DNA from 2 places in the Psychrobacillus sp. FSL H8-0484 genome. Region 1 is predicted to be linked to the other one. Evidence: riboswitches for the same ligand, from Rfam matches in the RefSeq annotation. Region 1 holds a riboswitch; the other holds the start of a gene.
The links. A riboswitch is a leader RNA that binds a small molecule or an ion and turns the genes downstream of it on or off. The one in region 1 is predicted to bind preQ1.
Positions count from the first base shown of each region.

Region 2: it holds a riboswitch for preQ1, as region 1 does, so the genes downstream of both, queF (preQ(1) synthase) here and MHH81_RS16875 (QueT transporter family protein) in region 1, are expected to answer to the same signal.

Region 1 covers NZ_JBBOSZ010000001.1:3,425,213-3,428,920, forward strand. Annotated here, with positions in the region: gene MHH81_RS16860 (polysaccharide deacetylase family protein) at 1-395, shown strand, start outside; gene MHH81_RS16865 (DUF3006 domain-containing protein) at 527-769, opposite strand; gene MHH81_RS16870 (MBL fold metallo-hydrolase) at 756-1,970, opposite strand; PreQ1 riboswitch class I at 2,082-2,126, shown strand; gene MHH81_RS16875 (QueT transporter family protein) at 2,134-2,616, shown strand; gene MHH81_RS16880 (methyl-accepting chemotaxis protein) at 2,678-3,708, opposite strand, start outside.
Region 2 covers NZ_JBBOSZ010000001.1:324,808-328,515, reverse strand. Annotated here, with positions in the region: gene queE (7-carboxy-7-deazaguanine synthase QueE) at 1-453, opposite strand, end outside; gene queD (6-carboxytetrahydropterin synthase QueD) at 446-919, opposite strand; gene queC (7-cyano-7-deazaguanine synthase QueC) at 923-1,582, opposite strand; PreQ1 riboswitch class I at 1,636-1,679, opposite strand; gene queF (preQ(1) synthase) at 1,707-2,207, opposite strand; PreQ1 riboswitch class I at 2,338-2,384, opposite strand; gene MHH81_RS01635 (hypothetical protein) at 2,606-2,728, shown strand; gene MHH81_RS01630 (type I restriction endonuclease) at 2,975-3,708, opposite strand, start outside.

The sequences.
Region 1 (3,708 bases):
AGATAAATGAAGGAACGAAACTTGTTAAACAAATGACTGGTATTGATGCAAAACTAGTCCGAACTCCATATGGAAGCAAACCACATATTACATCCGCTATGAAAAATGAGCTGATCAAAAATGGCTATAAACTATGGGATTGGGACGTTGATTCAAACGATTGGAAATACACCGACAAACAAACTGACCAGATCGTCAAAAACGTGAAAGTTGGAGTAGAAAAAGCCTACAAATCAGGAGACAGAGACATCATCGTCCTATTGCATGATCGAAGCCAAACAACACTAGCTCTTCCACAAATAATCGAATGGTTACAAAAAGAAGGCTATTCACTCAAAACATACACACCAGAGCATCACATCGTCCAAAACTTCCTACATGACACATCCCTTTAACCAATTGTTACAGGAGTGTTTCTGGTGCCAGGCACCAGTAACACTCTTGTAACAAAAAAGGTGATTCACATGAAATTTGGACTATCATGTGAATCACTTCTTTTTACTTTATAGAGAATCTACTTTCTACATTAATCTTTTTTCAATTGTTCAAGCAATCGTCGCACTTTATCTTTTTGTTCCATCGTTTCATCTTCGAGTAGCTCGACTTTATATGTATCATTCCATCCAGAGATGCGTACGATGTCCCCTTCTTTTAAGTTTTCAGTTAGCTCCGAGCAATGAATAAGTAGGCTTTCTGTTTCATTTGGATATTTCAAGAATACTGCTGAGTCACCTTCAAATCGATCTAGTGTGTATTTATTCCACTTCACTAACGATCTCTCCTTTCTCGTTTACTAATCTCGCTTGGTCTCCATCATTTTTCCACATTTGTCCTTTGTTCCATTTAATGTAACCTTGTCCCTCTTTTGCATGCTGACCACTCGTGATATAAATTGTTTTACCAGCACTTAAATTGTTATTTGGAAATGTATATACTTGATTACCTTCTATAGAAACAAGTTTCCAGTCTTTTAAATTCACCGTTTTGTTTCCTGCATTTGTTATACCTACGATTTCTTCCTGTACGTTTTTACTTGAAATCACTACTGGTGTGATGGTTACAGCTGTCTCTTCTATTTGTTCATCAGGACTATTTTGCGTGGAAATAGTATAATCTACGCCATTAGTTTTAACTATAATATTTCCTACCTCTGCCGTCGCATAGACCTGGGACTTTATATTTTTTATTCGATTTACCACTTCTTTCTGTGGATGACCATAGGAGTTATCTTTACCATAACTCAAGATTGTAACTTTAGGTTTAACCGCACGAATAAAAGCTTCCGAAGTACTGGTATCTGAGCCATGATGACCGGCTTTCAAAAAAGTAGATTCCAAGTAATACTGATTTAGCATACTATTTTCTACTCCAATATCCGCGTCTCCCGTTAAAAGAAATGAGATCTTTCCATATTGCACTTTCAAGACGATTGAAGCTTCATTATTGTCATTGGAATTCTCCCCAGCATTCAACACATTGATCTCCATAGTAGAATCTAAAGGAATCGTATCCCCTTTCACTGGCACTATAAAAGGAACTTTCTTATCACCTATAAGCTCTAACATTTCCTCATATGTCTGTGAAGTATGTACTCTTCCTGAATCCACAAAGTTTTTAACAGAAATGGAGTTCAACACAGAAAGTAGTCCACCAATATGATCCGCATCCGGGTGAGTAGCAATAACGTAATCTAGTTTGTCTACTCCTTGACTTTTTAAATAGGAAACGACCTGCTTACCAGCATCCTTCTTCCCACCATCGATGAGCATGTTTTTGCCTTCCGGAGATTGAATAAGTATAGAATCTCCTTGTCCAACGTCAATAAAATGGACACTCATTTCTTTCCCAACATTTTCTTTAGTTGAAGATGTCTCCACTTTCGACCCTTGGTTTTCTGTTTGCGTTTCTATCGCGCAACCGAATGTCATAAAAATCATCATTGTAATGATGGAGGATAATATATACTTCATTTAAAACCTTCCTTTTTGGTTACCGCTCTTATTTTAACATAGTTATTTGCTAGTAGATTTCTAATTCCCTTGACAGTTTCTCGTCCCTGTCATAGAATTATCAATTGTGAATATAGCGTGGTTCGAGAACCTCCCACGTAAAAAAACTAAGGAGAAATGAATTATGAAAATCAAAACTATTGCAACAAGCGGGATTATTGCTGCTTTATATGTTGCAGTTTCCTTATTAGTGGCGCCATTTGCATTTGGTGCAGTACAATTTCGTATAGCCGAAATGTTTAATCACCTTGTGGTATTCAACAAGAAATTCTTTTTTGGGATTTTACTCGGTGTGATTATAACTAATATGTTTTCCCCAATGGCTGCTTATGACCTTATTTTTGGGGTAGCACATACTGTTATTTCGTTATTAATTACCATATTTGCAGCGAAATTCATTAAAGGGCAAGTTAAACAAATGGTATTTAATACGATAGTGTTTACGTTTATGACGTTTATCATTGCATTCGAATTAAACTTAGCGTTTGATTTACCTTTCTTCTACACATGGTTAACAGTAGCAGCAGGTGAATTTGTTGTATTAGCAGTCGGCATTCCTCTTATGAGTGCTTTAAATAAACGATTAAACTTTAAATCATTAATCTAATCGTAGAAAAAGTACCAACTTCTAATTATCCGAAGTTGGTACTTTTTTGTTAGGATGATACTTAATTTAATTTGAAATCGGAAACAATATCTTGAAGTTTTTCGGACATTTCTGCTAATGCACGAGAAGCAGACGTCATTTCAATCATGGAAGCATATTGTTCTTCTGCCGCTGCTACTACATTTTGTGTATAGCTAGTTGACTGTTCCGTAACGTCTTTTGTTTTTTCTACTTCATTAACAAGAACTTCTGTATTACTACTAATTTCTTGGATTTCTGATGTAATAAATGATAGTTTATTGTTTATCAAGTTTACATCAACTGCAATTGTTTCAAATGTTTTCCCAGCATTTGTAACATAATTCATACCAGTCTCGATGACAATTTTCCCTTCATTCACAGTATGAACAGTATCTTTTGTATTCATTTGAATTTCACCAATTAAAGTAGAAATGTTTTTAGCAGCATTACCTGATTCCTCCGCTAATTTTCGTACCTCATCTGCTACTACTGCAAATCCTTTTCCGTGCTCGCCTGCGCGTGCTGCTTCAATTGCCGCGTTTAAAGCAAGTAGGTTTGTTTGCTCTGCTATCCCTGTAATTACATTAATGATTTCACCAATCTCGTTCGATTTACGTTCTAATATTAGCATCGCTTCTGTAGTTAGAGTACTTTGGCTATTGATTTGGTTCATTTGTTCCACAGTTTGTGCAATTACTTCATTTCCCGCAAGAGAAACTTTCGATGTTGCAACAGAAAGTTCATTTAATTCTTTAATATTCACAGTAATTTCCGTAATGCTTGCAGAAATTTGGGAAACAGAATTTTTTGCTTCCTGCACTCCATACAATTGACTTTCTTGACCAGATGAAATTTGTTGAATTGAATCCGTAATTTCTTCTGAAGCTTTACTAGTTTCCTCACTACTCGCAGTTAACTGTTCAGAAGTTGCAGCTACTTGCTCAGCCGAACTTGAGACCAAATTTAGAACCTCTTTTAAATTGGTAGTCATTGTATTTAGCCCATTAGCAAGATCACCCAACTCATCTTTATTTTTAATCTTGATGTTCTGAATAGATAAGTCTTGATTTG
Region 2 (3,708 bases), 3.1 Mb from region 1:
TCGATTTTTAAGTTTCCCTAAGATATCAGTTAGCACAAAAAAGTCCGTAGTCATTCCGGAACTAGGTGGCTTTGGTGAAATCGTTAGTTCATCGATATCATACAGCCATTCCTGCCATTTGCTTCCCTGTGTCTCCACTCCGATTTTTATCTCATTTTCTTTTAATATTGCAATGAGTGCTTCCAAATTTCGAAGGAGTGCCGGATTGCCACCCGAAATCGTGACAAATGAAAAACCATTGCCTCCAAGACGTTTCAACTCGGACCAAATCTCTTCTGCTGTCATTTGGACAATAAGATGCTTGCCACTGCCATCCCATGTAAACGATGAATCACACCAGGAACAGGAATAGTCACAGCCCGCAGTCCGCACGAACATCGTCTTCTGGCCTACTACCATTCCCTCGCCTTGAATTGTCGGTCCAAAAATCTCCATAACGGGCACCTTACTCAACTTCCATCCACTCCCGTCTCGCTTCAGCATAGCTTGTCGGAGTTTCATACAGCCTGATAAATTCTATACGCGCCCCGGTATATCGTTGTTCCTCAAGCAAGGCTTCGACCAACTTTTCGTAGATCCAGACAACGATGTTCTCTGCCGTCGTATTCATCGGTGGCAGGGTTTCATTTAAATAACGATGATCCAAATAAATCTCTATTTTTTGTTTCCATATCTCTTTTATATCGCCAAAATCTATCATCAAACCACGTTCATCCGTATATCCACTCAATCCTAATACGGCACGATACGTATGACCATGCAGGTTCTTACATTTCCCCTCGTAGTGATGTAAATGATGGGCAGCATCAAAGGTAAATTCCTTGCTCACAAGAACACGCTTTGAATGATAGTTCAATTGACTCCTTTGAATATCTTCGTCTATTTTTTGGAGCTTATCGACAATTCTAAATTCAGGCATGCCTTAAGACTCCTTCCGAAAGCTTAAATACTCATCAAGCCCTTTTTGTCTCAGCTTACATGCCGGACATTCCCCACAACCATCTGCTATTACACCGTTATAGCAGGTCAACGTTTTTTCCCGAACAAACTCCAGCGCCCCGAGCTGATCAGCAAGCTCCCATGTTTGTGCCTTGTTCAGCCACATTAGCGGTGTATCGATCACAAAGGTATCGTCCATGGATAAATTTAATGTTACGTTTAAGGATTTTACAAAAATATCTCGGCAATCGGGATATCCGCTGAAATCAGTTTCACACACGCCAGTCACGATATGCTTGGCTCCCACTTGGCTTGCTAAAACTCCGGCAAAGGAAAGAAAGAGCAAATTACGGCCAGGCACAAAAGTCGAGGGTAGTCCACCTTCTTCTCCGTCTTCTACCGCTATGTCTTCTCGTGTCAATGCATTCGGAGCAAGCTGATTCAAGAGTGACATATCCAGTATGTGATGCTTGATACCGAGTTCCTTGGTTATCTCCTTCGCACATTCAATTTCAAGACTATGCCTTTGACCATAATCAAAAGTCACTGCCTCAATCTCTCCAAAACGTTCTTTTGCCCAGAACAGACAAGTCGTACTGTCTTGACCTCCGCTAAATACAATGATTGCTTTCTCCTGCTTCATCTGTAAAAACTCCCTTATCATGAAAAAACAGCATCCTAAGAAAGAATGCTGTTTTCTCCTTAGTTTTTTAAAGAGGGTAGCTAAAAACCTCTTCCTTCATATGACTGACTATTCAATTCCTCGTTTATCGATTATCTATTTTTTCTGGATAAAGATCATGATTCATCAAACGATAATGAGCCATCTCTTCGTATTTCGTACCCGGCTTCCCATAGTTACACCATGGATCAATGGAAAGTCCTCCACGTGGAGTGAATTTCCCCCAGACCTCAATATACCTTGGATCAAGTAATTTAATTAAATCGTTCATGATGATATTTACACAGTCTTCATGGAAATCCCCGTGATTTCTAAAACTGAATAAATATAATTTTAGTGATTTACTCTCTACTATTTTTTGATCCGGTACGTACGAGATGTACATAGTTGCAAAATCAGGCTGATTCGTAATCGGGCATAAACTAGTAAACTCTGGACAATTAAACTTCACAAAATAATCCCGATTGGAATGAAGATTATCCACTGACTCCAATACCTCTGGTGCATAATTAAAAGAATACTGTACTCCTTGATTCCCTAACAGGGTTAAATCTTTTAAACTTTCTTCATGATTTCGGCTAGACATAAAAAAAACCTCCTAATAAAATGTTTCCCAACACTTTATCAAGAGAGGCATCTGCAACTGTTCTATAAAACAAATAGGATAAAAAACATAAAAAAAGCCACATCCAAATATGGACATGGCGAATAGTCATGTATCCATAGTTTTTTATAGAGGGTATCAGCTATGAACCTCTCCCGATCATTCGGGTACCTATTCATAATATAGAATACTTTCGAAAACGTCAATTAGACATTTATGTAGATTACTAGAAGAAATGTCTAGGAAATGCCGATATGAGTTTGGGAGTTTAGGACCTAGATTAAAGTAATTTAGATCGATAATCTCTTTTTTAAGAGATTATCAACATTTTTAAAATTTCCTTCTAAATTTAGGTATAAAATCGAAATAGATTTCCTATATTGGTAATAGAATACGAGATTCAAGGAGGAATAGAAATGAAGAGTCCAATAGATTTACCAGAACTATTACCAGAAACATTAGAAGAGTTATTGAAACTATTACTACAAACGATTGTCGCATAGGGAGAGATTTTAGATTAATAATGAACCTTGGAAACATAGAAAAGTAGATATTTCTACTTGTGTCAGGTAGAGATATCTACTTATTCATTATGCTCCAACATCTCCCTCACTCTCTCCTAAAAAACTTTTTATCATACGAATGGTACAACAAAATAGCTCTTGCAAGCGTTTTGGTCCAACACTATGTTTTACAAACTCTTTTTCTAACTCTTCACGGTGCACAGTTAATAGTTGTAAAAGCTAGGTTTACAAAAAATGTTCAGCAGTCTTCACAATCAAATCTTTAGAGTTCAATAAATCTAAAGGTTTTTCAAATTCTATTACCGTCCGTTCTTTATCGTTCGGTGCATTATTTAAAATAATGAAGTTCCGATTTTTTTCGAAGTATACTCGCATGATCCACTTGCGAATACTGTCGTCAATAAGGATATTGAAATAACTCTTATTATCTCTATAGAATATTCTCTCCGAGTCAAACACTCCGTTTAATATAACTTTTGTGATTGAAAAGCTTTCTAGTTCTTCATGTGTTGTGATTATTTCTGGGAATTCACGGACTTCCTCCTGCTCTTCTTCAATGACAGGTTTATTTTCATTCGTAGATTTTAGTGCGGCACTTAATTTGTCATTTACTTGTTCATTCACAATTTGTTTTAAGCCTCTTGCTATTATTGGAGTGAATTTTTCTAGAGTCGTTTTAGTTTTTACACCGTCGTAAATTTGATTTACAAGAAATCGGACAAACTCTTCTGATGGCATGTTAAATTGACCAGAAAGATAAATTTTAAGAGCATTCAAATACTTTAGTTCTGAAGCATTACTTGTAATCTTATCTACATCGAAATTTTCTTTTCTGAACTTAGCAATTTCGCTAATTTGTGTATCTCTTAGTTCTGTGATATTAAACACAAAAAACGGAGAAGCATCCATTTTGTTTGGTTGCTCTAAGTCCGTGAAGAATTTATATTCAATCCCGTTTG